Regions from separate parts of the Thauera sp. WH-1 genome, predicted to be linked through region 2. Evidence: predicted binding sites of a transcription regulator. Region 2 holds the regulator's gene; the other holds the start of a gene.
What was found. The regulator sigma-54, encoded in region 2, starts transcription at its own class of promoters, with help from an activator protein. The targets are predictions, from matches to a motif close to TGGCACGCTTNCTGCTNA.

Region 1: a site for sigma-54 is predicted at 13,283-13,300, ahead of ACMV5O_RS00505 (PEP-CTERM sorting domain-containing protein). Genes of this name have one in related genera too.

The regions. Positions count from the first base shown of each region.
Region 1 covers NZ_JBLQGP010000001.1:95,625-110,806, forward strand. Annotated here, with positions in the region: gene cysN (sulfate adenylyltransferase subunit CysN) at 1-421, opposite strand, end outside; gene cysD (sulfate adenylyltransferase subunit CysD) at 422-1,339, opposite strand; gene cysQ (3'(2'),5'-bisphosphate nucleotidase CysQ) at 1,573-2,343, shown strand; gene ACMV5O_RS00465 (SLC13 family permease) at 2,392-4,128, shown strand; gene ACMV5O_RS00470 (acyl carrier protein) at 4,141-4,407, opposite strand; gene ACMV5O_RS00475 (acyl-CoA ligase (AMP-forming), exosortase A system-associated) at 4,533-6,110, shown strand; gene ACMV5O_RS00480 (pyridoxal-dependent decarboxylase, exosortase A system-associated) at 6,182-7,429, shown strand; gene ACMV5O_RS00485 (hypothetical protein) at 7,532-7,954, opposite strand; gene ACMV5O_RS00490 (VanZ family protein) at 8,072-11,671, shown strand; gene ACMV5O_RS00495 (metal-sulfur cluster assembly factor) at 11,733-12,047, shown strand; gene ACMV5O_RS00500 (hypothetical protein) at 12,044-13,165, shown strand; gene ACMV5O_RS00505 (PEP-CTERM sorting domain-containing protein) at 13,379-14,188, shown strand; gene ACMV5O_RS00510 (hypothetical protein) at 14,522-15,025, opposite strand; gene ACMV5O_RS00515 (nucleotidyltransferase domain-containing protein) at 15,022-15,182, opposite strand, start outside.
Region 2 covers NZ_JBLQGP010000004.1:66,118-81,299, reverse strand. Annotated here, with positions in the region: gene ubiB (ubiquinone biosynthesis regulatory protein kinase UbiB) at 1-719, shown strand, start outside; gene rocD (ornithine--oxo-acid transaminase) at 820-3,012, shown strand; gene ACMV5O_RS05950 (sodium:solute symporter family protein) at 3,133-4,593, shown strand; gene ubiU (ubiquinone anaerobic biosynthesis protein UbiU) at 4,750-5,766, shown strand; gene ACMV5O_RS05940 (U32 family peptidase) at 5,933-6,844, shown strand; gene ubiT (ubiquinone anaerobic biosynthesis accessory factor UbiT) at 6,876-7,418, shown strand; gene thiL (thiamine-phosphate kinase) at 7,555-8,562, shown strand; gene ACMV5O_RS05925 (phosphatidylglycerophosphatase A) at 8,609-9,091, shown strand; gene ACMV5O_RS05920 (CinA family protein) at 9,096-9,590, shown strand; gene recA (recombinase RecA) at 9,721-10,755, shown strand; gene recX (recombination regulator RecX) at 10,775-11,224, shown strand; gene lptB (LPS export ABC transporter ATP-binding protein) at 11,211-11,933, shown strand; gene ACMV5O_RS05900 (RNA polymerase factor sigma-54) at 11,956-13,437, shown strand; gene hpf (ribosome hibernation-promoting factor, HPF/YfiA family) at 13,455-13,778, shown strand; gene ptsN (PTS IIA-like nitrogen regulatory protein PtsN) at 13,915-14,400, shown strand; gene hprK (HPr(Ser) kinase/phosphatase) at 14,369-15,182, shown strand, end outside.

The DNA of each region.
Region 1 (15,182 bases), on a different contig from region 2:
CGCCCTTGCGTGCATCGACCATCACCACCGCGACGTCGGCGGTCGAGGCGCCGGTGACCATGTTTCGGGTGTACTGCTCGTGGCCCGGGGTGTCGGCGACGATGAACTTGCGCTTGTCGGTGGAAAAGAAGCGGTAGGCCACGTCGATCGTGATGCCCTGCTCGCGCTCGGCCGCCAGGCCATCGACGAGCAGCGCGAAGTCGATCTCCTCGCCCTGCGTGCCCCACTTCTTCGAATCGGCCTCGACCGCGGCGAGCTGGTCCTCGAACAGCATCTTCGATTCGTACAGCAGGCGGCCAATCAGCGTGCTCTTGCCGTCATCGACACTGCCGCAGGTGATGAAGCGCAGCAGGCCCTTCTTCTCGTGACTCTTCAGGTACTGCTCGATGTCGCTGGCGATGAGCTCGGAAACGTGTGCCATTTAGAAGTACCCCTCCTGCTTCTTCTTTTCCATCGAGCCCGCCGAATCGTGGTCGATGACCCGCCCCTGGCGCTCCGACGTGCGCGTCAGCAGCATCTCCTGGATGATCTGCGGCAGCGTCGCGGCGGCCGACTCGATCGCCCCGGTGAGCGGATAGCAGCCCAGGGTGCGGAAGCGCACGCTGCGCATCATCGGCACCTCGCCCGGATGCAGCGGCATGCGCTCGTCATCGACCATGATCAGCGTGCCGTCGCGCTCCACCACCGGACGGACCGCGGAGTAATACAGCGGCACGATGGGGATGTCCTCGAGGTAGATGTACTGCCAGATGTCGAGCTCGGTCCAGTTCGACAGCGGAAACACGCGGATCGACTCGCCCTTGTGCTTCCTGGCGTTGTACAGCTTCCACAGCTCGGGACGCTGGTTCTTCGGGTCCCAGCGGTGCTGCCCGGTGCGAAACGAGAACACGCGCTCCTTGGCGCGCGACTTCTCCTCGTCTCGGCGCGCGCCGCCGAAGGCGACGTCGAAGCCGTACTTGTCCAGCGCCTGCTTCAAGCCCTCGGTCTTCATGATGTCGGTATGGATCGCGGAGCCGTGCGTGAACGGGTTGATGTCCTTCTCGACACCATCCGGGTTGATGTGCACCAGCAGGTCCATGCCGCTTTCCTTGGCCATGCGGTCGCGAAACACGTACATGTCGCGAAACTTCCAGCGCGTATCCACATGCAGCAGCGGAAACGGCGGCACCGCGGGGTAGAAGGCCTTCATCGCCAGGTGCAGCATCACCGCGCTGTCCTTGCCGATCGAGTACAGCATGACCGGGTTGTCGGCCTCGGCGACGACTTCGCGCAGGATGTGGATGCTTTCGGCCTCGAGCCGTTGCAGGTGGGTCAGACTGATCGGAGCGGGACTGGACATGGGCATCGCAAGGACAGGGACATTGAGGCGGATGATCGCGCATTCGACACCGCGTGGTACGCGCATTCGTGGCCGCAGGCGGAAAAAATGCGCGGTCGGCAGCAGATTCCCGAGCGCGAGGCCGACGCAATATATAGGCGGCCGCTAAACTACGCCACTCGTCATGGCCAACACGCGCCCCCCGTGGCGTCCGGCCCCACGCCCGCCCGGGCCTCAAGCAAGGAATCCGTCTCGTGTCCGCTCTTCCCCTCGCCACGCTGCTCGAAGATCTCGTTCCCGTCATCCGCGCCGCCGGCGAGGTGGTCATGGACATCTACCGGACCGACTTCAGCGTCCGCGGCAAGGACGACGCCTCGCCCGTCACCGCCGCCGATGAGCGCGCCGAAGCGCTGATCGTGCCGGCCCTCGAGCGCCTGCTGCCGGGCGTGCCGGTGGTCGCCGAGGAGGCCGTCGCCGCCGGCCGCCTGCCCGCGATCGGCCGCCACTTCTGGCTCGTCGATCCGCTCGACGGCACCAAGGAGTTCGTCAGCCGCAACGGCGAGTTCACCGTCAACATCGCCCTCGTCGAGGACGGCGTGCCGGTGCTCGGCGCCGTGCTGGCACCGGCCATCGACCGCCTCTTCCTCGGCGCCCGCGGCGTCGGCGCCTTCGTCGAACAAGCCCAGGTGCGCACGCCCATCCGCTGCCGCCGCGTCCCCGCCGAGGGCCTTACCGTGGTCGCCAGCCGCTCGCACGGCGATGCGGCCGCGCTCGACGCCTTCCTCGCCGGTCGCACCGTGGCCGCGCTGAAGAACGCGGGCTCATCGCTCAAGCTGTGCCTGGTCGCCAGCGGCGAAGCCGACCTCTACCCGCGCCTGGGGCGCACCATGGAGTGGGACATCGCCGCTGGCCATGCGGTGCTGGCCGCCGCCGGTGGCCAGGTGCGCACGCTCGCCGGCGAAGCCCTGCGCTACGGCAAGCCCGGGCTGGACAACCCGCATTTCGTCGCCAGCGGGGCGGCCTGAGGGCCGGCCCCAGGTCTCAGTCTCAGCCCTCGAGCCACCGCCCCGCGCATGACGGCCTATCTCGTCCTCGGCTCGATCGGGCTGCTGCTCGCCCTGCTCATCCATGGCCGCATCAGCCCCGCGGTCCTGTTCGCGAGCTGGGCGGGGGCCTACCACCTGCTCGGCCTGGCCAGCCAGCAAGCCGTGCTGTCGAGCTTCTCCAACCCGGCGCTGGCCACGCTGATCCTGCTCCTGCTGGTGTCGCTCGCGCTCGAGCGCTCGCCCTTCCTCGATCACCTGTCCGAGCTGCTGCTCAAGGGTCGCACCGCCTTCGCCACCCTCAGGCTCGCCAGCTTCACCTGCCTCGCCTCGGCCTTCATGAACAACACCGCGGTGGTGGGCGCCCTGCTCGGCACCGTCACCCGCCAGCGCCGCCACCCGGCGTCCAAGCTGCTGATTCCGCTCTCCTACGCCTCGATCCTGGGCGGCATCACCACGCTGGTGGGCACCTCCACCAACCTCGTGGTCAACTCCTTCGCCGTCGAGGCCGGCCTGCCCGCGCTGCACATGTTCCAGTTCACCCTGGTCGGCCTGCCGGTGGCGCTCGCCTGCATCGGCGTGCTGGCGCTCACCTCTCGCCTCTTGCCGGCCAATCGCTCGACCGACAGCGAGGCGCGCTCCACCTATTTCCTCGAGGCGCGCGTGATGCCCGGCTCGCCCATGATCGGGCGCAGCATCGAGGACAACCGCCTGCGCAGCCTCGACGGCCTGTTCCTGCTCGAGATCGAGCGCGAAGGCCGGCTGATCTCGCCGGTGGGCCCGGCCGAGGTGCTGCGCGCGGACGACGTGCTCGTGTTCACGGGGGAGATCGGCAAGGTCCAGGCGCTGCAGCGCTTCGCCGGCCTCGAGGTGTTCGGCGCGGGCGCCGATGCGCTGCTCAAGTCCAACCTGGTCGAAGTCGTGCTGTCGAACGAGTCGGATATCGCCAACCGCACCTTGCGCGAGGTCGACTTCCGCACCATGTTCGACGCCGGCGTGGTCGGCATCCGCCGTGGCGACAAGCGCCTCACCGGTCAATTGGGCCGCATCCCGCTGCACGTCGGCGACAGCCTGCTGCTGGCGGCGGGGCCGGACTTCTTCCAGCACCGCAATCTCGACCGCAACTTCCACGTCCTCAACGGCTCCGGGGTACGGCCCAGGATGTCCGCGCCGCAGAGCACCGCGTCGCTGTCGGCCTTCGGCCTCGTCATCCTGCTCGCCGCGCTCGGCTGGCTGCCGCTCTTCGCCGGGCTGCTGCTGCTGCTGGCCGGCCTGCTCGCCTCGGGCCTGCTGACGCTGAGCGAGATGCGCCGGCGCTTCCCGTTCGAGCTGCTGGTCGTGATCGGCGCCGCCCTCACCATCGCCGGCGTGGTCGAACGCTCGGGCGCGGCGGCGCTGATGGCGGGCTGGATGCGCGCCCTGTTCGATGGCTACGGCGTGCATGCCGCGCTGGTCGGGGTCTATCTGATCACCCTGGTGCTGACCGAGCTGGTCACCAACAACGCGGCCGCCGCCCTCGCCTTCCCGATCGCGCTCGGCACCGCGCGTGCCTTCGGTGTCGATCCGACGCCCTTCATCATGGTGGTGGCCTATGGGGCGAGCGCCGGCTTCCTGATTCCCTTCGGCTACCAGACCCACCTGATGGTGTATTCGGCGGGGCGCTACCGCATGCGCGACTTCCTGCGCGCGGGCCTGCCGGTCAGCCTCACCTACTCGCTCGTGGTGCTCGCGCTGGTGCCGCTGGTCTTTCCCTTCGTCGCCGCGTAGGCGCGGGGCTGCTCAGCCGCGCTGACGGGCGCTGAGGCGCGTGACGAAATCGACCACGGTGCCCACCGTGGCAAAGGAATTGCCATCCACCTCGTCGTCGGGCACCTCGATGCCGAAGCGCGCCTCGATCTCGTGGATCACGGCAATCACGGCCATCGAATCGAGCTCGGGCAGCTCCCCCAGCAAGGGCGTGTCGGCGCTGAAGCCCAGGGCGCGCCCATCGAGGCTCAGCACGTCGTCCAGCAGCGCCAGCACTTCATTGTGAATTGCGTCGGACATCATCTCTCCATCACGGACAGGGCTGCGCCATCTGTCAGTACGGCACGAAAAGGCGCGCATTATACTTCCGGCGCACGCGCAGATTGCGCACTGCGACAAAACAGAACCACTGATGCAGGGTCGTGATGCACGTCAGCCACCTTCTCCACCACCTCGTTTCCGCCACCGCCGCGCAGGACGCCGCACGGATTGCGCTCGTCAGCGGCGGCAGCCCGATGAGCTACGGCACGCTGCAGGCCGGCGTCGACGCCTTCGCGGCCGGACTCGTCGCGCTCGGGCTCGCACGCGGCGAACGGGTCGGCCTCTACCTCGACAAGCGCCCCGAGTTCGTCGTGGCCGCCTTTGGCTGCAGCGCCGCCGGCGGCGTCTTCGTGCCGGTCAACCCCATCCTCAAGGCCGAGCAGGTCGGCCACATTGTGCACGACTGCAGTGTGCGCGTGCTCGTCACCACGCCCGAGCGCCTGGCCACGCTCGCGGCGACGCTCGCCGGCTGCCACGACCTGCGCCACGTCGTGCTCGTCGGCCGCTGCACCGAGCGCCCGCAGCTCGACGGCGCCAGCGTGCTTCTGTGGGACGAGGTGGTGCAGGCACCGGCGCGCAGCGGCCACCGCGTCATCGACGCCGACATGGCCGCCATCTTGTACACCTCGGGCAGCACCGGCCGCCCCAAGGGCGTGGTGCTGTCGCACCGCAACCTGGTCGCCGGCGCGCGCAGCGTCGCGTCCTACCTCGGCAACCACGCCGACGACACCTTGCTCGCCGCGCTGCCGCTGTCCTTCGACGCCGGCCTGTCGCAGCTCACCACCGCCTTTCACGCCGGCGCCCGGGTCGTGCTGCTCAACTACCTGCTGCCGCGCGACGTGCTCAAGGCGGTCGAGCGCGAGCGCGTCACCGGGCTCACCGCCGTGCCGCCGCTGTGGATCCAGCTCGCCCAGCTCGAATGGCCGGCCACCGTCGGCGAGCACCTGCGCTACATCGCCAACACCGGCGGGCGCATGCCGCTCGACACCCTCGGCCGCCTGCGCAGCCAGTTGCCGCGCACACGCCCCTTCCTGATGTACGGCCTCACCGAGGCCTTTCGCGCCACCTACCTGGCGCCGGAAGAGATCGACCGCCGGCCCGATTCGATCGGCAAGGCCATCCCCGACGCCGAAGTGCTGGTGCTGCGCGAGGACGGCAGCGAATGCGCGCCCAACGAACCGGGCGAGCTGGTGCAGCGCGGCGCGCTGGTGGCGATGGGCTACTGGAACGACCCCGAGCGCACTGCCGAGCGCTTCCGTGCGCTGCCTGCGCACGCGCCGGGCCGCGAGGCCGGCCTGGTGCTGCCCGAGGTCGCGGTGTTCTCGGGTGACACGGTGCGCCGCGACGAGGAGGGCTTCCTCTACTTCATCGGCCGGCGCGACGAGATGATCAAGACCTCCGGCTATCGCGTCAGCCCCACCGAGGTCGAGGAGATCCTGTACGCCACCGGGCTGGTCGGCGAATGCGTCGCCTTCGGCCTGCCGCATCCGACGCTGGGCCAGAGCATCGCCGTCATCGCCACCGCGCTGCCGGGGAGCATGCTCGACACCGCCGCCCTGCTTGCCGAATGCCGTGCCCGCATGCCGGCCTACATGGTGCCCACCCGCATCGAGGTGCGCGACGGCCCGCTGCCCCGTAACCCCAACGGCAAGCTCGATCGCAAGGCGCTTGCCGCCGAATGAGACAGGGGCGCCCCGCGCCCGCCGGCAACACCTGCCTCGCCTGCCTGTAACCACCGACCCGCGCCTCGACCATGACCGCTCCCGCCGCCAAAGCCCCGCCCGCCCATGCCGCCATGGATCAGTTCCCGGTCCGCGCCGGCGAACTCCTCGTCGGCGGCATCCCGCTCACCCGGCTCGCCGCGCGCGTCGGGCGCACGCCCTTCTATGCCTACGACCGCCGCCTGCTCGAGCAGCGCGTCGCGCAACTGCGCAGCGCCCTGCCGCCGAGCGTGAAACTGCACTACGCGATGAAGGCCAATCCCATGCCCGCCCTGGTCGGCCACATGGCGCGTCTCGTCGACGGCATCGACGTCGCCTCGGCCGGCGAACTCCAGGTCGCCCTCAATGCCGGCGCCGCCGCGCAGGAGGTCAGCTTCGCCGGCCCCGGCAAGCGCGACGAGGAGCTGCGCCAGGCAGTGGCCGCCGGCATCCTGGTCAATGTGGAATCCTTTCGCGAGCTCCCGCTGCTGGCGCGGGCCGCGGACGCGCTCGGTGTGCCGGCACGCGTCGCGGTGCGCGTCAATCCGGACTTCGAGCTCAAGTCATCGGGCATGAAGATGGGCGGCGGCCCCAAGCCCTTCGGCGTCGATGCCGAACAAGTGCCGGCGCTGCTGCGGGCAATCGCCGACGCCGGGCTGGCCTTCGAGGGCTTTCACCTCTTCGCCGGCTCGCAGAACCTGAAGGCCGAGGCCATCGTCGAGGCCCAGCAAAAGAGCTTCGCCCTCGCCCTGCGCCTGGCCGAGCACGCCCCGGCGCCGGTGCGCACGCTCAACCTCGGCGGCGGCTTCGGCATTCCCTACTTCCCGGGTGAGCAGCGCCTGGATCTGGCCCCCATCGGCGAGGCGCTCGGCGCCATCGTGGCCGAGGCCGCAACGGCCCTGCCCGACGCGCGCATCGTGCTCGAGCTCGGCCGCTACCTGGTCGGCGAAGCCGGTGTCTACGTGTGCCGCATCACCGACATCAAGGTCTCGCGCGGCCACACCTACCTGGTGACCGACGGTGGCCTGCACCACCACCTGTCGGCCAGCGGCAACTTCGGACAGGTGCTGCGCAAGAACTACCCGGTGGCGATCGGCAACCGCATGGCAGCGCCGGGCGGCGAGGCCGTGTCGGTCGTCGGCCCGCTGTGCACGCCGCTCGACCTCATCGCCGACCGCATGGCGCTACCAGCGGCCGAGGTCGGCGACCTGGTGGTGGTGTTCCAGTCAGGCGCCTACGGCGCCAGCGCCAGCCCGCAAGGCTTTCTCGGCCATCCAGGCGTTGCCGAGATCCTGATCTAGCCGCCGCGCCCTGTAGGGGCGACCCGCCGGGTCACCCCTGCCACGGCACCGCCGGCAGCGTCAGCCGGCGCGTGTGGCCAGGCCGGGCGGGCACTGCATCCGTCAGAAGCCGCAGGACTGCTGACCAAGCCGGACGGTGGCGTTGTGGACTTCGTCGCCGTTGCAGAAGCTGTAGGCACCACCCCCGTTATCAACGACACGGTAGGAGTAGGTCCCGCCCGAGCCGTAGTTGTACACCATGCGCGCGCTGGCACCCGTGCCATTGACGCTCCAGGAGCCGACCTGCTTGGTCGGGTCGACAGCGTGGCCCGGCCCCATCTTCCAGTCGATCAGCGCGCCGCCGGCCTGGTGGAACTCCTGCCAGCGGTCGCTACCGCGCACGGCACATACCGTGTTGCCCGGGAAGGTGCTGTTGAGTTGCGTCTGGTTCATCTGGCCATTGGACGGACACGCCGCATGGGCCTGGCCCGCACCCACCAAACCAAGCACGGCAAGGGCGGCCGCCGCACGTTTCAATGCCTTCATGTCTGCTCCCTCGGATCAAATCGGTTCGCGCCGAAGCTGGCGTCGATTTTCAAGATAGCAGTTTGCCCCGCCCCGTACGACAATTGCGCCTCGATGCCGCAGGAAAAATTTCACACGATGCCCACTCCGCCCGGCGCCGCCACCGCCAAGGCCTGGCAACACGCCCGCATCGCCCTGCTGTGGGCGCTGTTCGTTGCCTACGGCAGCCTCGTGCCGCTGGAATACCGCCCGCGCGAGGACGCCTGGCAGGCCTTCATGAACACGCCCTGGCTCGACCTTGGGGTGGGGTCGCGTGCCGACTGGGTGGCGAACATCCTGCTGTACCTCGTGCTCGCCTACTTCGCCACCGGCGCGGTGTGGGCCAGCCGGCTCGGGCGAATCGCACGGACGCTGCTGCTCGGGCTGGTGCTCACGGCGATGCTTGCGATGGCGGTCGGCATCGAATACCTGCAGCTGTTCTTTCCGCCGCGTACGGTGTCGCGCAACGATCTGCTCGCCGAGGGTCTGGGCACCGGCCTGGGCACTGCGCTGTGGTTCCTCGCCGGGCAGCGCATGGCGGGCCTGTGGCAGCGCTTCGTCGGTGGCGGGGCGCACAGCTTGCTCGCCGTGCTGGCCCTGTACGCGATCGGCTACCTCGGCCTGAGCTTCTTCCCCTACGACTTTCTCGTCAGTGCGCAGGAGCTCGCCGCCAAGCTCGCCCGCCCCGACAGCATGAGCCTCGGCCCGGGCCTGTCCTGCGGGCCGGCCTTCACCTGCGGCGTCAAGCTGCTGGTCGAGGCCGCGCTGATGATCCCGCTCGGCTTGCTGCTGGCGCTCGGGCTCAAGGCACGCACACGAACCCATCGGCTGCCCAGGATTGCCACCGGCTTCCTGGCGGGCGCACTGCTCGGCCTGCTCATCGAGGCGGTGCAGATCGTCCTCGCCTCCGGTACCACCCAAGGCATCTCGGTGCTCACGCGGGCGCTCGGCGCAGCCTGGGGCGTGGCGCTGGCGCACAGTCACCCGCTGCGCTGGCTCGACTACTCGCCGGCGCGCGTGCTGCGCGCGGCCCTGTGGGCGAGCCCGTTCTACCTCGCCCTCGTGCTCGCGCTCAACGACCTGCTGCCGCTGCAGTTGCAGCCGCTTTGGGCCGCCGCAGAAAAGCTCGAGACGCTGCGCTTCCTGCCCTTCTACTACCACTACTACACGACCGAGACGGCCGCCGTGCGCAGCCTGTTGTTCGTGCTGGGCAGCTACGCGCCGCTGGGGCTGGTCGCCGCGCTGGCCTTTCCGCGCCTGCGCCACGGCGCGGCGCTGTTCGCCGTGCTCCTGGCCCTGGTGCTGTGCTTCGGCACCGAGGTGCTCAAGCTCTTCACCGTCGGCAAGAAGCCCGACCCGACCAACCTGCTGATCGCCGCCGCCAGCGCCTGGCTCACGCACTGGGTGACGATGCAGGTGCTGGCACGCATGCAGGCGCACGCCGGTCTTGCGGCGCGCTCCGCCGGCCGTGCGCAAGCCACGGGCGGGGCGAGGCCTGCACGCGGGGACGCGCCGCAGCCCGCCGGCTGGCGTGTGGCGCTCGTGCTGGGTGTCGCACCGGCCCTGTTGCTACTGGCGACGGTCGCGCTGACGCTGCCGACCGCCGTGCCCGCGCCCACGGTCAATGCCCCCGGCGTCACCTACCCGCCGCCGTCCGCCCTGCCACCGGTGAGCCTGCCCGGCTTTCGCATGGCGCACCCGCGTCTGCCCCACCCCACGGCGGCCGACATCGCGCTGCTGCGGGCGCACAACCCCGCCTATCTCAACCAGCTGTTCAGCGCCGCGCGCAACAATTCGCGGGCGATCAACACCATCATGCAGGCGAGCTTCATCCAGCCCGGCATCGTCGACGTCGGCCCGCTGCACGCGAGACTGATGGAGACGCGCTTTTTCGATCGCGGCCACGGCCAGGTCATGCCGCTCGCGATCGCCTACGACTGGCTGCACGAGCAATGGACGGTGCCCGAGCGCGACGCCCTGCGCGACAAGCTCGCCGAGGGGTGCGACTACCTGATCGAGGTCATCCGCCGCGAGCAGCTGTCGCCCTACAACGCCTTTCTCTACAACGCCCCGCTGCAGGCCCTGATGGCGTGCAGCATCGCGCTCTACGGCGACCACCCGCGCGGCGAGGCCTTCATGCGCTTCACCCACGAGCTGTGGAAGAACCGTGTGCTGCCGGTGTGGCGCCAGGTCTTCGGCGAGGCCGGCGGCTGGCACGAAGGCGGCGAGTACGTGGCGGTCGGCATCGGCCAGGCCATCCACACCCTGCCCGCGATGTGGCGTGCCGCCACCGGCGAGGACCTGTTCGCCAGCGAGCCGGGGATCCGCGGCTTTCTCGACTTCCTCGTCTACCGCACCCGCCCCGACGGCACCCACATGCGCTGGGGCGATGGCGCGTGGTTCAACCGCCACCCCGACAACACCGCGCCGCTCGCGCTGGAATACCGCCACGCCGCCGCCTACACGCTGGCGCCGCCCAAGCGCGGCCCGGTGCCCACCGGCTGGCCCTGGGGCCCGCTGTCGGATGACAGCCTCATCGACCCCCAGGCCGCCTCGCGCCTGCCGCTGGCGAGGCTGTTCGACGGCATCGGCCTGCTCATCGCGCGCAGCGACTGGTCTGAGGACGCCACCTGGGTCAGCTTCAAGGCCGGCGACAACTTCTGGTCGCACAGCCATCTCGACCAGGGCGCCTTCACCATCTATCGAGGTGGCCCGCTGGCGATCGACAGCGGCTGGTACGGCCCGGCCTACGGCTCCGAGCACCACATGAACTACGCCTACCAGAGCATCGCCCACAACCTCGTCACCGTCACCGACCCCGCCGACAACCAGCCCGGGCCCGGCTTCGACCATGCCACCCCGCGCCACTACGCCAACGACGGCGGCCAGCGCCGCATCGGCTCGGGCTGGGGCGTCGATGGCGCCCCGCTTGACCGTGAGCAATGGCAGCAACGGCGCGACACCTACCACACCGGGCGCATCGTCGCCCAGCTGCTCGAGGACCAGCTGTCGGTCGTCGTCGCCGACCTCACCCCGGCCTACACCAACAGCCAGTCGGGGCGCGGCAGCTTTGCCGACCGCACACGGCGCGTCGAGCGCCTGTGGCGGGTGTTCGGCTACGACCACGTCAACGACGCCGTCGTCGTCTTCGACGACGTCGTCGCCACCCGGGCCGAGTTCCGCAAGCGCTGGCTGCTCCATTCCATCGACGCGCCGGTGCTCGGCGGCGACCGCTTCGACCTCTTTATCCCCGCCAGCGAACTCCCGGGCCGCAGCGGCGGCCGCCTGCACGGCCATGTGCTGCTGCCGCGCGAGCCGCTGCTGCACAGCATCGGCGGGCCCGGCTTCGAGTTCTTCGTCGATGGCAGGAACTACGACCAGGACGGCCAGGCCCAGGCCGCCATCGCCAGGCTCGGCCACGGCCGCGCCGAACCCGGGGCCTGGCGCATCGAGCTGATGCCCCAGCGCGACGCCCGCGAGGACCAGTTCCTCGTCGTCATGTTCCCCACCGCCGCCACGGCCACGCCTGCCGCCAGCGTGCGCCGCATCGAAGCCGACGGCCGCGTCGGCGCCGAGATCGCCGGCCCGCAGCGCACCACCCGCTGGTGGTTCACCCCCGGTCAGCTCGGCGCCACGGTCGAGGTCGTCGAGGGGCCCGCGCAGCGCAGCCACACCATGGATGGAGTCTCGCCGCGTTGATCCCTACAATGGCGGCGTGCCAGCACGGCTCACCGGCCGAGACCCGCGAGAACCTCGAACCATGACCGCCACGCCCGACCCCGAAGCCATCCGCCACGCGCTGCGCCGCGTGATCGACCCCGAAGTCGGCATGAACATCGTCGATCTCGGCCTCATCTACCGCATCGACTGCGCGCCCGGCGAGGTCCACATCGACATGACGATGACCTCGCCCGCGTGCCCGCTCGCCGACGTCATCCTCGACGACATCGACGCCGTGCTCGACCCGCTGATCCCGCCGGAAGTGAACATCCGCGTCGAGCTGGTGTGGGACCCGCCCTGGAGCCCCGACATGATGGGCGCCGAGGCGCGTTCGCACTTCGGCTGGAAGAAATGACCGGGCTGCCGCCGCCCGCCCGCGTCCCACTCCTCATTCTCGGCCTGGCGGCACTGCTGACCGGCGTGCTCGCCGGCCTCGCCCGCCTGGGCCTTGCCGTGCCCGACTTCGGCGCGGCCCAGGCCGGCATCCACGCCGCGCTGATGATCTGCGCCTTCTTCGGCACCGTCATCACGCTCGAGCGCGCCGTGGCGCTGGAGGGCCTGTGGGGCTACCTCGGCCCGGCAGCGGCCGGCTTCGGCGGCCTCCTGCTGATCCTGGACGCGCCGCACTGGGTGGCGCAATCGCTCTTCGTCGGCGCTGCGCTGATCCTGCTGCTTGGCAGCTTCCAGGTCATGCAGCGCCAGTTCGCGTTGTTCACCGTCACGCTCGCGCTGGGCGCGGTGTGCTGGCTGCTCGGCAACCTGCTGTGGTTCGTCAGTGCCGACCTGCAAGGCGCCGTGCCCTTCTGGCTGGGCTTCCTCGTGCTCACCATCGCCGGCGAACGTCTGGAGCTGACCCGCTTCCTGCCCGCACGCGCCGCGGCCGCGCCGAGCTTCATCCTGGTGACGGCGCTCATCCTGGCCGGCATGCTGTTCACCCCGATCGAGCCCGAGCACGGCCTGCAGCTGTTCGGCGCCGGCCTGCTCGCGCTCGCGGTCTGGCTGCTCGTCTTCGACATCGCCCGCCACAACGCCCGCCAGCACGGGCTTACCCGCTTCATCGCCGTCTGCCTGCTTTCGGGCTACCTGTGGCTGGCGCTGGGCGGGCTGGCCGGGCTGGCCGGCGGTTTTGCCGCGGGCGACGCGCTGCACGACACCGCGATGCACGCGATCGCGCTCGGCTTCGTGTTCGCCATGGTGTTCGGCCACGCGCCGATCATCTTCCCCGCGGTGGCCAAGGTAAAGATCCCCTACCACCCCTTCTTCTACGTCCCGCTGGCGCTGCTGCACGCCTCGCTCGCGCTGCGCGTGGCCGGCGGCGTCGCCAATGCGCTGGCGCTGCGCCAATGGGGCGCCCTCGCCAACACCGCCACGCTGGCGGTGTTCATCGCCACGATGCTGGTCAGCGTCATCCGCGGCGGGCGGCCGCCTGCGCGCCGGCGGCGCGGCAGCAACAGGGGACCGGGACTCGACTGAGCAACATGTCGAAAATTTTTACAGTGACACCCCCCGATCGTCTCGGGCAGGCGCGTAGCCGCAGAAGCCATTTTGCAAGCCCCTGATATTCATAAAGCTTTATTCGATACGCAAAATGGGCATATTTATTGCTTCTATATCACAACTGCACTTCTGTGCGGCTTAATCCAGGCGCAGGCCCTCGAACACCCACCTTGATCGGACGTCTTCATCATGCTCAACAACAAGAACATTGCAGCCCTCATCGCCACCGCGAGCCTGTCCGTTTCGGGTAGCGCGCTTGCGGCCCCCATCCAGCAGGTTCTGTTGAGTGAAGATTTCCAGGGTGTCAGCGGCGTCACCACCGCAAACCCCGTCCGCACGATTGCGAACATCCTCGCCAACAACCCCACCGAGCTCAGCGGCAGTCCGCTCGCCACCTTCTCCAATACCGGCAATGGCAATGCGAGCCAGGCGGCGTTCAACGTTCGTGCCGGCAACAATGCCATCGACGGCAACAGCGGTACGCCGACCCTCGGCAACACAACCTTCGACAACTTCTTCGGTGCGGCCGCCAACCAGTTCCTCGTCATCGGCGACGAAGGCGGCAACCTCGGTGGCGCGCCCAATGGCGGCACCAACGCCACAGCCTCGTCCACGATGTCGCTGCGTTTCACGCTGGACGCCGTCACCCTCGCCCAGCCCAAACTGCTCACCATCAGCTTCGATTACGTCTTCGACGCCAACAACACGGCCAACAACGACACCTTCGTCGCAGAGCTGATCCTGACCGATAACAGCATCATCAACCTGCTCAGCTTCGCCGCGCCCTCGGTCACCACGCGTGGGACCTTCGATGTGAGCCTCGCCTACCCCACTTTTGACGCGGGATATATCAACTTCTATCTCGTCGAAGGCAGCGGCAACGGCAGCTCGGCAGTGGGCCTGGACAACATCCGGGTCACAGCGGTGCCCGAGCCCGGCGCCCTCGCCCTGCTCGGCATCGGCCTGTTCGGACTCGGCGTCCTGCGCCGCCGGGGATAAAGAAATAGAAAAAATAGTAAGTGGAGTAATTGGGGTCTGACCCCAATGGCATTATGACCCCAATGGCATTAAGAGCGCCATGGCATGCATATGTCGTTTCTTGAGAAGCTCGCGGCGCACTTCCTGCCGGGGCTGCGTGAGTAGTCGGCGTGGCTTTGGTCGTCGCTTGACGGCGCGAGGCTCAACACGTCCAGGCCGATGAGGCAGCCGCATTTGGGCGATGCCGGCGAGCAGAGATGCGCGACAGACGCCCAAGCGGCCGCGAGGACCGAGTAATTGGGGTCAGACCCCATTTATGCCATTTATGATGCTTTTCAAGCCAACACGATCGCGCTAGCTCAATCCTGCAAGCGCCAGCCCGGGGTGCTCGCCCGCGAGTCGTCCATAAAGCGCACTCATCAGGCCAAGCAGCTCGGTGGCGGCTGCAATCGCCAGGTTCAGATTCACCGCATTGCGCTCTGGATCATCCGGGTAGTCGTGTGTAAAGCGGTTGCGAACTTCACGCAGGTACTGCCAGCGCTCGACACTCTCCAGGAAGCCCAGCTTTTCCAGCCGATTCAGCTTGTCCAGCATCGGCCGTGCCTCAAAAGGCTCCTCCAGAAAATCCAGGATTGCCGGAAAGAGGCGAGCGCCGATCACATCCTGCAACTTGCTGAATCGCAAGATGAACTGATCGACATCCTGAATCTGTTCATCCGTCAGCCCGGCAAACCGCGCCTCATCGAATGGAAGCAAGGGCTGTAGCGCGCGCATCGCGTGTTGCATGTGATGGACATGTCGCTCGCCCTGGCGCCACGCATCCCTCAGGCGCAAGACCGCGACGGACGAGCTGCTCATAATGGCACTCCAGTGGCACGCGCAATATCTAAAATCGGCGGGCGGTGCCGGCGAGACGGGTAATCAAGCAGGAGGTCGATCTTCTGCTCTCCGATCTTCGACTTCACCTGCACCAGGAAATCAAGCTCGGCCCGCGCCAGGCGCTCGAGATCGTTCT
Region 2 (15,182 bases):
AGGTCTTCCGTGACGGCTTCTTCCATGCCGACATGCATCCCGGCAACATCTTCGTGCATCGCGACGGACGCTACATTGCGCTGGACTTCGGCATCATGGGCACGCTCAACGAGGTCGACAAGAACTACCTCGCGCAGAACTTCCTCGCCTTCTTCAAGCGCGACTACCATCGCGTCGCGCTCGCCCACATCGAGGCCGGCTGGGTGCCGGCGAAGACACGGGTGGATGAATTCGAAGCCGCGATCCGCACCGTGTGCGAGCCGATCTTCGACAAGCCGCTGAAGGACATCTCCTTCGGCAAGACGCTGTTGCGGCTGTTCCAGACCGCACGCCGCTTCGAGATGGAAGTTCAGCCCCAGCTCGTGCTGCTGCAGAAGACGCTGCTCAACATCGAGGGCCTGGGCCGCCAGCTCGACCCCGAGCTCGACCTGTGGAAGACGGCCAAGCCCTTCCTGCAGCGCTGGATGGACGAGCGCATGGGCGTGCGCGCGCTGGCGCGCGGCATCAAGGAAGAAGCGCCCAGCTGGGCCGGCACGCTGCCGCAACTGCCGCGCCTGGTGCACCACGCGCTCAGCGAGTCACCCAGGCAGCATGCGGCCCAGCAGCAGCGCTTCGATGAGCTCGCCGCCAACCAGCGCCGCCAGGGCCGGCTGCTGCTGCTGATCGGCGCCCTCGCCGCCGCCCTGCTCGGTCTCGAGCTCCACCGCCTGCTGGGCTGAACGCCTGCGGCGGCTGAACGAATCGCCGCCGCCACCCCTCCAAACGGCATACTGCGGACGACCGCAAGCCGCACCGGCAACAACGCACGGAGGGGGCGGGATGAAGACACAGTTCGGCACACGGTTCGCGGGCGGCTCGGGACCCCGGGCGCCCCACTCCACGATCAAGATCATCGGCGCGGCCAGCGCGCTCGGCGCACCGCATGCGGGCGCCGCAGCGGGCCCGTCGGCGCTGCAGGCGGGCCCGCTCGCCTGCCATCTGCGCGCCCTTGGCCTGGCGGTCGAATGGCTGGCGACGCTGAGTCCGCTGGCGACCGACACGGCGCCGGGCGCCGACCAGGCGGACATGGCGACACGCATCGCCGCCAATGCCGCCTTCGCCGCTCGCCTCGCCGATCACCTTGCCGCCCTGCCACCGGCGCACTTTCCGCTCGTGATCGGCGGCGACCATGCGGTCGCGGCCGGCACCTGGCGTGGGATTGGCCGTCGCCGCGGGCGGGCGCCAGGCCTGATCTGGATCGACGCCCACCTCGACAGCCACACTGACACCACCACCCACTCGGGCAACATCCACGGCATGCCGCTGGCGGCCCTGCTCGGCGCCGGCCACCGCGCGCTGAGCGCGATTGCCGGGCCAGCGCTGGATCCGGCGCGCACCTGCATCATTGGCGCGCGCGCCTGGGAGCCCGAGGAGCAGGCGCTGCTCGCGCGCTTCGGCGTACGCGTGTTCGACATGGCCGAGGTGAATGCCCGCGGCCTGCCGACGGTGTTCTGCGAGGCCATGACGATCGCGCGCGCCGACCCCGACGCCGGCTTCGGCCTCAGCCTGGACCTGGATGCCCTCGACCCGCAGGGCCTGCCCGCGGTGACCTGCCCCGAGGCGGCCGGCATCGATCCGCGCGCGTTGGCCGACTGCCTGCTGGGGCTGCGCGCCTGCGCCGACCTTGTTGGCCTCGAGATCGTCGAGTACCGCCCCGACCTCGACGCCGACGGCCGCAGTGCGCGCTGGGTGGTCGAGTTCGCGGCTGCGGCACTCGGCCCCTCGAGCGCCTGGCTGCGCGACAAGGAGTCACGCTACGGCGCGGCCAACTACGCGCCCCTGCCTGCGGTGTTCCGGCGCGGCGAGGGGGTGTGGCTGTGGGACACCGAAGGCCGGCGCTACCTGGACATGATGAGCGCCTACTCGGCGGTGAGCTTCGGCCACAGTCACCCGCGCCTGGTGGGCGCCCTGATCGACCAGGCCCAACGCCTCGCCCTGACCTCGCGCGCGTTCTCCAGCGACCGCCTGCCGGTGTTCCTCGAGCGCCTGTGCACCACCTTCGGCTACGAGCGCGCGCTGCCCGTCAATACCGGCCTGGAGGCGGTCGAGACCGCGCTCAAGGCGGCGCGCAAGTGGGGCTATCAGGTCAAGGGCATCGCCCCCGGGCGGGTGCGCATCATCGCCTGCGACGGCAACTTCCACGGGCGCTCGATCGCCATCGTCGGTCTGTCGTCGAACCCGCACTACCGCGACGGCTTCGGCCCCTTCCCGCCCGGCCTGGAGCGCGTCCCCTTCGGCGACACCGATGCCCTCGAGGCGGCCATCACGCCCGATACCGCCGCCTTTCTGGTCGAGCCGATCCAGGGCGAAGGCGGCATCGTCGTGCCCCCGGCCGGCTACCTGTCGCGTTGCGCCGAGATCTGCCGCCGCCACGGCGTGCTGCTGATCGCCGACGAGGTGCAGACCGGGCTCGGCCGCTGCGGACGACTGCTCGCCTGCGACCATGAGGGCGTGCGCCCGGACGGCCTGATCCTGGGCAAGGCGCTCGGCGGCGGCCTGCTGCCGGTGTCGGCCTTCCTGGCCGATCGTGCGCTGATGGACGTGTTCCGGCCCGGCGATCATGGCTCGACCTTCGGCGGCAATCCGCTGGCCGCGGCGGTCGGCACCGAAGTGCTCGCCCTGCTCGAGGACACCCGTCCGTGGGAGCACGCCGAGCGCCTCGGCACGCGCCTGATGGACGCGTTGCGCGCCGCTGCCCTGCCCGGCGTGGTGGACATCCGCGGTCGCGGCCTGCTGGTCGGCCTGGCCTTCGATCCCGCCCTGGCCGACGCCGGGGAGCTCGCCGAGCGCCTGCTCGCGCGCGGCATCGCCACCCGCGACACCAATGGCAACGTCATCCGCCTGGCGCCGCCGCTGATCATCGACGAGGACACGCTGGAGGCGGCGATCGAAGGCATCGTGACCACGCTGCGGCAGTCCGTCGCCGAGCGCGGCGCGGCCGGCCCCACCGGGGCCGTTGCAAATCTGCAATAAAGCGGCGCCGGCCGCCCCCGGATCGACAAGACGCCGCGCCCATTGCGCTGCAGCATATTGCTAAACTCGCGCCTGATCTTACAACCGCGCACCTGAAGCGCATTCACGAAGGGCCTCATGATGCTGCTCTGGCTTGTCGTCGCCTATCTGGTCGTCTCCATCGGCATCGGTCTGTATGCCGCCACCCGGGTGCATAACGCGCGCGACTACATCACCGCAGGTCGCAACCTGCCGATGTTCATCGTGCTGGCAATGGTGTTCGCGACCTGGTTCGGCGCCGAGACCGTGCTCGGCATCTCCGCCACCTTCCTCGAGGAAGGCTTTCGCGGCCTGATCTCCGACCCGCTCGGCGCCTCGGTGTGCCTGGTGCTGTTCGGCCTCGTCTTCGCCCGCCCGCTGTACCGCATGAACCTGCTCACCCTGGGCGACTTCTTCCGCATGCGCTACAACCGCACGACCGAGCTGGTGCTGTCGATCTGCATCGTGCTGTCCTACCTGGGCTGGGTGGCGGCGCAGATCACCGCGCTCGGCCTGGTTTTCAACGTGCTGTCGAACGACGTCGTGAGCATGAACCAGGGCATGCTGATCGGTGCCGGCGTGGTACTGGTCTATACGCTGTTCGGCGGCATGTGGTCGGTCGCGCTCACCACCTTCGTGCAGATGATCGTGATCGTCATCGGCCTGGTATGGGTCACCTGGCTGGCTGGCGACAAGGCGGGCGGCTTCGAGCTCGTCATCGCCAAGGCCGCGGCCGAGGGCAAGTTCGAGTGGCTGCCCTCGCTCGACATGATCGACATGATCGCCTGGATCGCTGCCTTCGCCACCATGGCGCTGGGCTCCATCCCGCAGCAGGACGTGTTCCAGCGCGTCAACTCGTCCAAGAACGAGCGTGTCGCGGTGTGGGGCACGACGCTGGGCGGCGTCAGCTACTTCTTCTTCGCCGCGGTGCCGCTGTTCCTGGCCTACACCGCCCACATCATCGACCCGGGCATGGTCGAGCGCCTGATGGAGCAGGACTCCCAGCTCATCCTGCCGACGCTGATCCTGCAGCACATGCCTTTCTTCGCCCAGGTGATCTTCTTCGGCGCCCTGCTGTCGGTGATCATGAGCACCGCCTCGGGCACCCTGCTGGCGCCCTCGGTGACCTTTTCCGAAAACGTGCTGCGCGGCTTCATCCCGGGCATGAGTGATCGCGCCTTCCTGCTCAGCACGCGAGTGACGGTGGTGGTGTTCACCGTCCTCGTCACCTGGTACGCCACCACCACCGAGGCCACCATCCACCACATGGTCGAGAACGCCTACCGCGTCACGCTGGCCGGTGCCTTCGTGCCGCTCGCCGCCGGCCTGTTCTGGAAGCGCGCCAACAACCTGGGGGCGGCGCTGGCCATCATCCTCGGCCTGTCGACCTGGCTGCTGCTAGAGATCTTCGTCGCCGAAGGCGATGTCGAACCCCAGCTCTACGGCTTGGCGGCCAGCGCGCTGGGCATGCTGGTCGGCGGCCTGCTCGGCCCGAAGCCGCACCATCGCCCGCACCTCGGCGGCCATCACGCTGCGGCAGGCACCTACCACACGACGCGCTGACTCCATCGCGGCCGGCGCGCCGCAGTCAGCGCAGGCAGGCAGGCAGGCAGGCGGGGCCGGGCTTCAATGCCGGCCCCGCCTGCGTTTGATACCGATCAACGCGGGCGCGCGGCCCCTCGTCTATGGTTGCGGCGTTTTTCCCATCCGCCCGCCACCATGACCGTGCCCACCCCGATCGAGCTCGTCTGCCCCGCCGGCAGCCTGCCGGCCCTCAAGACCGCCATCGACCACGGCGCTGACTGCGTCTATCTCGGCTTCAAGGACGCCACCAACGCGCGCAACTTCACCGGCCTCAACTTCGACCCGCCGCAGATGCGCGAAGGCATCGCCTATGCCCACGCCCGCGGCCGCAAGGTACTGCTCGCCCTCAACACCTACCCGCAGACCGGCAACTGGCCGAGCTGGACCCAGGCCATCGACCGCGCCGCGGAGTTCGGCGTCGACGCGCTCATCCTCGCCGACCCCGGCCTGATGGCCTACGCCGCGAAGACTCATCCGCAACTGCGCCTGCACCTGTCGGTGCAGGGCTCGGCCACCAGCTACGAGGCCATCAATTACTACCACGAGCGCTTCGGCATCCAGCGCGCGGTGCTGCCGCGCGTGCTGTCGATGGCGCAGGTGGAGAGTGTCATCGCCCACACGCCGGTCGAGATCGAGGTCTTCGGCTTCGGCGGCCTGTGCGTGATGGTCGAGGGCCGCTGCGCGCTGTCGGCCTATGCCACCGGGGAATCACCCAACTGCAACGGCGCCTGCTCGCCAGGCAAGCACGTGCGCTGGGAAGACACCCCGCGCGGCATGGAGACGCGCCTCAACGGAATCCTCATCGACCGCTTCGCCGACGGCGAGCGCGCCGGCTACCCGACGCTGTGCAAGGGCCGCTTCGAGGTCAACGACGAGACCTATTACGCGCTCGAGGAGCCGACCAGCCTCAACACCCTGGAGCTGCTGCCCGAACTCGCCCGCATCGGCATCCGCGCGATCAAGATCGAGGGCCGCCAGCGCAGCCCGGCCTACGTCGCCCAGGTCACCAAGGTGTGGCGCGCCGCGCTCGACAAGCTCAAGGCCGGTGGCCCGGAGGGCTTTGCCGTGCTGCCGGCGTGGATGACCGAGCTCAACAAGGTCTCCGAAGGCCAGAGCCACACCCTGGGGGCGTATTACCGCCCCTGGAAGTGAGCCCCTTCGACCCCCATCGCGACGCCATGCCTCGCGCCGCCCACGGTTTCGCCCTGAGCGCGCGCAGCCCCGTCCGGCGCGCCACTACCACCGCCGCCGCACCCGCCCGACCCACCGCCCACCGGAAGCGGCCGCGGTGCCATCCAGCCCGAATGAGAACCGCCCCATGAAACTCGCCCTTGGCCCCCTGCTCTACTACTGGCCGCACCAGAGCGTGCTCGATTTCTACGCCGACATGGCCGAAGCGCCGGTCGACAGCGTCTATCTCGGGGAGACCGTGTGTTCGCGCCGCCACGAACTGCGCCTCGAAGACTGGCTCGAGGTCGGCAAGGTGCTCGCTGGCGCCGGCAAGGAAGTGGTGATCAGCACTCAGGGTCTGATCGAGTCCGAGTCCGACCTCAAGGTGCTGCGCCGCATCGTGCGCCAGAGCACCGAGGGCGAGACCGGCTTTCGCGTCGAGGCCAACGACATGGGCGCGGTGCGCCTGCTGACCGAAGCCGGCGTGCGCAACTGGGTCGCCGGCCCCACGCTCAACCTCTTCAATCCCGCCACCCTGCAGCTGATGATCGACGCCGGTGCGACGCGCTGGGCGGTCGCCCCGGAGATGTCGGGCGCGGCACTCGCCGAGGTGCGCGCCGCACTACCGGCGCCGATCGAGACCGAGGTCTTCGCCTACGGCCGCCTGCCGCTGGCGCACTCGGCGCGCTGCTTCACCGCCCGCCACTTCAACCTGCAGAAGGACACCTGCGAGTTCCGCTGCCTGTCGATCATGGACGGCATCACCTTGCGCACGCGCGAGGGCGAACCCTTCCTGACGCTGAACGGCGTGCAGACCCAGTCGGCGCGAGTGCACAACCTGCTTGGCGACCTGCCTGCGGTGCGGCAGAGCGCCGAGCTGCTACGCATCAGCCCCCAGGGCGCACACACCCGTCAGATCGTCGACCAATTCCGCGCCGTGCTCGATGGCGCGCAGACACCCTCGGCCGCGCTCGCCGCCAGTCGCGAACTGATGGTCGAGGCGCCCTGCAACGGCTTCTGGCACGGCCGCGCCGGCGTCGAACAGTACGTCGCCGCCTGAGCGCCGTCCGCACACTCCCGGGAGACTGACCATGCCTGCCCTGCCCCCCCTTCCCGCGCTGCCCCGCCTGCCGCTGCCGTCCGCCCTCTTTCCTGGCGCGCTGCGCCAGCGCATCGGCGAGCACCTGGAGAATCTGCGCATCCCCGACTTCACCGTGCCCGCGCCGCTGGCCAGGCTGGTTTCGCGCCTGCCGCAGCAAGCGCCCACCCAGGCCCTGACGCTGGCGCTCAACCTCGCGCTCGGCCGCATCCTGCCGCGCGACACGCTCGCGCCGCTGGCCGGCCGCCATCTGCAGCTGCGCGTGCTCGACGCCGGCCTGACGCTCGACTTCAGCCTCGGCGACAAGGGCTTCCGCCGTGCCGCGCCGGCCGCGGGCAAAAAGCCCGACCTGATCATCTCGGCCACCGCGCGCGACTTCATCGCGCTCGCGCTGCGCGAGGAGGATCCCGACACCCTGTTCTTCAGCCGCCGCCTGCGCATGGAAGGCGACACCGATCTCGGCCTGCTGGTGAAGAACACGCTCGACGCGGTGGATTGGGAGGCCTTGAAGTCTCGCCTCAGCGGCCGACGCTGAACGCCTACCCGCTGTCGCCTGCGCTGCAGGGGTGCCCGCCACCCCGATCGCCGCGCGCGATCCGGGTGGCATCTGCGGTAATCTAGCGGCCCCGTTCTGCCCGTGGCGCATCCGAACGCGCCGCGCCCGCCGCGCCATGCCCTCCGCCAAGCCACCTGCACCGACACCCTCTGCGCCCTCGACAGCGCCCTCCGAGTTCGACCTGATCCGGCGCCATTTCACGCGCCCGACCCGGCACACCGACCTCGCCGGGGGCGACGATGCCGCCCTGCTGCGCGCGCAGCCCGGGATGCAGCTGGCCGTCTCCACCGACATGCTGGTCGCCGGCACGCACTTCTTCGCCGACACCGACGCCGAGGATCTGGGCTGGAAGACGCTGGCGGTCAACGTGTCGGACCTCGCCGCGATGGGCGCGAGCCCGCGCTGGGCCTTTCTCGCCTTGGCGCTGCCGGCTGCGGACGAAGCCTGGATCGCCGCCTTCGCCGGCGGCCTGTTCGCCTGCGCCGATGCCCATGGCGTGGATCTCGCCGGCGGCGACACCACGCGCGGACCGCTCACGCTGTCGCTGACCATCATCGGCGAGCTGCCCCACGGCGCAGCGATCACCCGCGCGGGGGCGCGCGCCGGCGACGAGCTGTGGGTGTCCGGCCAGCCCGGCCTGGCCGGCCTCGGCCTCGCGGCGCTGCGTGGCGAGGCGCGGCTGTCGGCCGCCGGCCGCACCGCCTGCCTCGCCGCGCTGCACAGGCCGCAGCCGCGCGTGGCCCTCGGCCTCGCCCTGCGCGGCATCGCCACCGCCATGCTCGACGTCTCCGACGGCCTGCTCGGCGACCTCGGCCACATCCTCGAGTGCTCCGGCACTGGCGCGATCATCGATGTCGCCGCGCTACCGATGAACACGTTGCGCGAGACCGGCGCGGATGAGTGGCTGGCGCGCCGCTGCCTGCTCGGCGGCGGTGACGACTACGAGCTGCTCTTCGCCGCCCCCGCCGCGAAGCGGGCCGAGGTCCAGACCCTGTCCGCCCAGCTCGGGCTTGCGCTGCATCGCATCGGCGAACTCACCTCCGAGCCCGGCGCGCTCTGGCTGCGCGAGGACGGCGGCCGGCTGGTCCGCAGCACGCCCTCGGGCTACGATCACTTCGGCTGACCGGCCCGCCCGCCAGCGCCCCTTCCCAACCACACCAAGCCCGCCCATGCGCCCGACCGCCCGCCTGATGATGAGTCACCCCGCCCACTTCATCTCCCTGGGCTTCGGCGCCGGCCTGTCGCCATGGGCGCCCGGCACCATGGGCACGCTGCTGGCCTGGGCCTTGTATCCGCTGATCCGCACGCCGCTGTCCGAGTTCGTCTTTCTCGCCCTGCTCGCCAGCCTGTTCGTCGCCGGGGTCCTCGCGGCCGAGCGCACCGGACGCGCGCTGGGCGTGCCCGACCACGGCGGCATCGTGTGGGACGAGATGGTCGCGACCTGGCTGGTGCTGATGTTCGCCCCCGCCACGCTGCTGTGGCAGGCGGTGGCGGTGGCGCTGTTCCGCTTTTTCGACATCGTCAAGCCGCCTCCGGTGCGCTGGGCGGACCGCAGTTTCAAGGGCGGCTTCGGTGTCATGCTCGACGACCTCGTCGCCGCCGGCTACACCTTGCTCGTGCTCGCCATCCTCGTCACCCTGTTCGGTAGCTGACGCCATGACCGACATCGAACTCGAAGCCCTCGCCCGGCGCGTCGGCCAGACCCTTGCCGCACGCGGCTGGCGCCTGGCGACGGCGGAATCCTGTACGGGTGGCTGGATCGCCGAGGCGGTGACCGCGATCGGCGGCAGCTCGGCCTGGTTCGACCGCGGCTTCGTCACCTACTCCAACGAGGCCAAGATGGACATGCTCGGGGTGTCTGCACGCACCCTCGGCGGCCATGGCGCGGTCAGCGAGGCAACCGCCGTCGAGATGGCGGCCGGAGCGCTCGCCCGCAGCCTGGCCGAGGTCGCAGTGGCCGTCTCCGGGATCGCCGGCCCCAGCGGCGGCACACCGACCAAGCCGGTGGGCATGGTGTGCCTGGCCTGGGCCGCGCGCGACAGCGTCTCGCGCGTGCTCACCGCACACTTCGACGGCGACCGCGAGGCGGTGCGTCGACAGGCCGTCATCCATGCCCTCGAGGGCGTGATCGCCATCGCGGCCGCGGCGTGAGTCGCGCTCGCCGGCAAGCGCTGATTTGCTGTATGCCCGTACAGCTCTTACACTAGCAGCACTGGCCGTGCGCCACCGCACGCATGCAATCTTTGTGCCATAATCCAGCAACCAGACAGGGAAGACTTACATGGACGACAACAAGGCCAAGGCCCTCGCTGCCGCGCTTTCGCAGATCGAAAAGCAGTTCGGCAAGGGCTCGATCATGCGCATGGGCGACGGCAACGTCGAACGCGACATCCAGACCGTGTCCACCGGCTCGCTAGGGCTCGACATCGCGCTCGGCCTCGGCGGCCTGCCGCGTGGCCGCGTGGTCGAGATCTACGGTCCGGAATCGTCCGGCAAGACCACGCTGACCCTGCAGGTCATCGCCGAGATGCAGAAGCTGGGCGGCACCGCGGCCTTCATCGACGCCGAACACGCGCTCGACGTCGGCTACGCCGAAAAGCTTGGCGTCAACATCGAGGACCTGCTGATCTCGCAGCCCGACACCGGCGAGCAGGCGCTCGAGATCGCCGACATGCTGGTGCGCTCGGGCGGCGTGGACATCGTCGTCGTCGACTCGGTCGCCGCGCTCACACCGAAGGCCGAGATCGAGGGCGAGATGGGCGACCAGCTCCCCGGCCTGCAGGCGCGCCTGATGTCGCAGGCGCTGCGCAAGCTCACCGCCAACATCAAGCGCACCAACACCCTGGTCATCTTCATCAACCAGATCCGCATGAAGATCGGCGTCATGTTCGGCAGCCCCGAAACCACCACTGGTGGCAACGCGCTCAAGTTCTACGCCTCGGTGCGCATGGACATCCGCCGCACCGGCACGATCAAGAAGGGCGACGAGGTGGTCGGCTCCGAGACCCGTGTCAAGGTGGTCAAGAACAAGGTGTCGCCGCCGTTCAAGGAAGCGCACTTCGACATCCTCTATGGCGAGGGCATTTCGCGCGAGGGCGAGATCATCGACCTCGGCGTGACGCACAAGATCGTCGACAAGTCCGGCGCCTGGTACGCCTACCAGGGCGACAAGATCGGCCAGGGCAAGGACAACTCGCGCGAGTTCCTGCGCAACAACCCGGCGCTGGCGCGTGAGATCGAGAACAAGGTGCGCGCCGCGGTCGGCCTGCCCGCAATGGCGGTGACGACCACCGCAGCGGCAGCCGCCGAGGCCTGAGCGGGGCCAAGGTACGGCCATGGGCGTCCCCAGCCTGCGCGAGCGCGCGCTCCGTCACCTGGCGCGGCGCGACCACTCGCGCGCCGAACTGGCGCGCAAGCTCGCCACCCACGGCGAGGCGGACGAGATCGACGCCGTGATTGCGCGCATGGGCGAGCTCGGCCTGCAGTCCGACAGCCGCTACGCCGAGGCCTTCGTGCGCGGCAAGGCGGCCCGTTTCGGCGCCGGCCGGCTGCGCAGTGAGCTGGCGCGGCGCGGCATCGAGCGTGACCTGATCGAGCAGGCGATCGAGAACGAATGCGTAGAATCGGAACTGGAACGCGCACGCCAGGTGCTGCGCAGCCGCTTCAGCTCCGCGCCGGCCGACCCGCGCGAATGGGCGCGCCAGGCGCGCTTCCTGCAAACCCGCGGCTTCGCCCCCGAACTGATCCGCAAGCTGCTGAAAGAGCCCTTCGATGAGTCTGCTTAAGGTCGCCGGCCTGCAAAAGCGCTACAAGTCGCGCACCGTGGTGCACGATGTCGGCTTCGAGGTCGACCCGGGCCAGGTGGTCGGCCTGCTCGGCCCCAATGGCGCGGGCAAGACCACCTGTTTCTACATGATCGTCGGCCTGGTGCGTGCCGACGGCGGTCAGATCACGCTCGACGGCACCGATCTCACCCACCTGCCCATCCACGCCCGCGCCCGCCTCGGCCTGTCCTACCTGCCGCAGGAGATGAGCGTGTTCCGCAAGCTCAGCGTGGCCGAGAACATCCGCGCCGTGCTCGAGCTGCGGGGGCTGGAGACGCGACAGATCAACGCCCGCCTGGACGAGCTGCTGCTCGAGCTGGGCATCAACCACCTGCGCAACAACACCGCGGTGTCGCTGTCCGGCGGCGAGCGCCGGCGCTGCGAGATCGCCCGCGCACTGGCGACCGACCCGCGCCTGATCCTGCTCGACGAGCCCTTCGCCGGCGTCGACCCGATCGCGGTCATCGACATCCAGAAGATCATCCGCTTCCTCAAGGAGCGCGGCATCGGCGTGCTGATCACTGACCACAACGTGCGCGAGACCCTGGGGATCTGCGACCGCGCCTACATCATCAGCGAAGGCCGGGTACTGGCCAGCGGCAAGCCGACCGAGATCATCGACAACGAGCGCGTGCGCCAGGTCTACCTCGGCGAGCATTTCCGCCTGTGAGTGCGCACCCACACCGACCACGATGAAACCCAGCCTCCAGCTCAAGCTCTCCCAGCACCTCACGCTGACGCCGCAACTGCAGCAGTCGATCAAGCTGCTGCAGCTGTCGACCATCGAGCTCAACCAGGAGATCGAGCGCTTCCTGCTCGAGAACCCGATGCTCGAACGCGCCGACAGCGATGGGGTGGAGTTCATGCCCCCTGCCGCGCCGGGCAGCCCGCCCGAGCACGAACTGCAGCAACAGCAGCGCCAGGACGAGGCGCGCGAGGCGGCGCCCGACAGCGCCGGCGCCGAGGCCGGCGAACACAGGGAAGGCGGCGAAGGCAGCAGCGAGGACGAGGGCATCGACTGGTCGAACGTGGGCAGCGGCGCCTCGAGCCGCGGCGAGGACGATGACGACGTCGATTACCAGGACCTGCAGGCGGCCGGCGTGTCGTTGCGCGAGCACCTCGACCAGCAGGTCTCGCTGTCGCCGCTGTCGGATCGCGACCGCGCCCTGGTGCGCCTGGTGATCGAGGCGCTCGACGACGACGGCTATCTGCACCAGCCGCTCGAGGAATTGCTCGAGCTGCTGCCCGAGGAGTCCGAGGTCGAGCTCGACGAACTCAGCATCGCCCTGCGCCATGTGCAGAACCTCGAGCCGGCCGGGATCGGCGCGCGCAGCCCGCAGGAATGCCTGTCGCTGCAGTTGCGCACGCTGCCCGCGACCGACACCCGCGCGCTCGCGCTCGAGATCGTCGACAAGCATCTCGAGCTCCTCGCCGAGCGCAACTTCGTCAAGCTCAAGAAACTCACCGGCTGCGACGACGACGCCCTGCGCGCCGCCCACGCCCTGATCTGCAGCCTCGACCCGCACCCGGGGTCGCGCTACTCGAGCGCGGAGACGCGCTACGTGCTGCCCGACGTCGTCGTGCGCAAGCTGCGCGGTCGCTGGACCGTCACCCTCAATCAGGAGGCGATGCCGCGCCTGCGCATCAACCGCCTGTATGCCAGCCTGCTGCAGCAGAACCGCGGCCAGGGGGGTGGGCTCAGCGGCCAGTTGCAGGAGGCACGCTGGCTGATCAAGAACGTCCAGCAGCGCTTCGACACCATCCTGCGGGTGTCTCAGGCCATCGTTGACCAGCAGCGGCAGTTCTTCGATCATGGGGAGGTGGCGATGCGGCCACTCACTCTCCGGGAGATCGCAGACCAGCTCGAGCTGCACGAATCCACCGTATCGCGCGTCACCACGCAAAAATACATGGCGAGCCCGCGCGGTGTATTCGAACTCAAGTATTTCTTCGGCAGTCACGTCGCCACCGATACCGGCGGAGCGGCATCCTCGACGGCGATTCGAGCGCTGATTCGCCAGCTGGTGGATGCAGAAGACAGCAAGAAGCCGCTGTCCGACGCCAAGATTGCAGAAGTTCTGGGCCAGCAGGGTATCGTGGTCGCACGGCGCACGATCGCCAAGTACCGTGAATCCCTCAATATCCCGCCGGTCAGTCTGCGCAAATCCATCTGACAACAACAGGAGTTAACATGAATCTCAACATCACCGGGCGCCATGTCGAAGTCACCCCGGCCATTCGCGACTACGTGACTTCCAAGCTCGATCGCGTCATCCGTCACTTCGACAACGTCACCAGTGTCGCGGTGATCCTCTCGGTCGAGAAGCTCAAGCAGAATGCGGAAGTCACGCTGCACGTGCGCGGCAAGGACATCTTCGTCGAGAGCGACGACGCCGACCTGTATGCCGCCATCGACGCGATGGCCGACAAGCTCGACCGGCAGGTTCAGAAGTACAAGCAGAAGCAGGCCGACCACAACCACGAAACGATCAAGCACCAGGCACCCGAAGTCTGACGCCTTCGTTACCGCCCCGTGTCCGGGGTGTGGTTATAATGCGCGCGTTTTCACGACGCGAGCCCCACTCGCCCCGGACCGTCCAAACGCAGCACCTGACCTAGGCGGTTCAGCTATTGCGCAAGCCTTCCAGCGAATGAGCCTGATATCTCAACTCCTGCCACTTTCCAACGTGGTGGTCGACCTCGACGCCAGCAGCAAGAAGCGCGTCTTCGAGCAGGCGGGCCTGTTGTTCGAGAACAACCAGGGCATCGGTCGCAGCACCGTGTTCGACAGCCTGTTCACCCGCGAACGACTCGGCTCGACCGGGCTTGGTCAAGGCATCGCGATTCCGCACGGCCGCATCAAGGGCCTGAAGGACGCCGCCGGCGCCTTCCTGCGCCTGGCCACACCGGTGCAGTTCGACGCCCCGGACGGGCGTCCGGTGAACATGCTGTTCGTCCTGCTCGTTCCCGAGCAGGCGAACGAAACCCACCTGCAGCTGCTGTCCGAGCTCGCGCAGATGTTCAGCGATCGTGATTTCCGCGAAGCCTTGCTCGACGCACCGGACGCGGCCCACATCCATCAGATGTTCATGAACTGGGGCGCCGATGCGGCAGACCAGCGTCGCGCGGCTGTATGAGGCGTACCGCGACAGCCTGAAGCTGTGCCACCTCAGCGGGCGCCTTGACGCGCGCATCGCGGTGGCCGAAGAACGCATCTGGCCCGCCGATCTGGTGGGCCACCTCAATCTGATCCACCCGACCCGCCTGCAGATCCTCGGTGCCGCCGAACTCGCCTGGGCACGCCGCCAGTCGAACGAGAAGGTCGCGCATCACCTCAACGAAATCCTGTCCGCACGTCCGCCGGCCATCATCGTCGCCGACGCCTGCGAGGTGCCCAACATCGTGCACGGCATCTGCGCCGCACACGATGTCGCCCTCTTCACCACCGATCATCCGGCGGCCAGCGTGATCGACCAGCTTCGCCTCTACCTGTCGCGCGAGCTGGCCGAGAAGGCCTCGCTGCACGGCGTGTTCATGGACGTGCTCGGGCTGGGCGTGCTGATCACCGGCGACTCGGGCGCGGGCAAGTCCGAGCTCGCGCTCGAACTGATCTCACGCGGCCACGGCCTGGTGGCCGACGATGTCGTCGAGCTCTCACGCATCGCGCCCACCGTGCTCGAGGGACGCTGCCCCGAACTGCTGCAGGACTTCATCGAGGTCCGCGGCCTGGGTATCATCAACATCCGCACGATCTTTGGCGAGACCGCCTGCCGGCGCAAGATGCGCCTGCGCCTGATCTGCCACCTCGAGCGCCGCCAGCCCGGCCCGGGCGACCCAACCCGCCTCCCCGTGCAGCAGGAGACGCAGGACATCCTCGGCGTCAAGATCTCGCGCGTGGTGCTGCCGGTCGCCGCCGGGC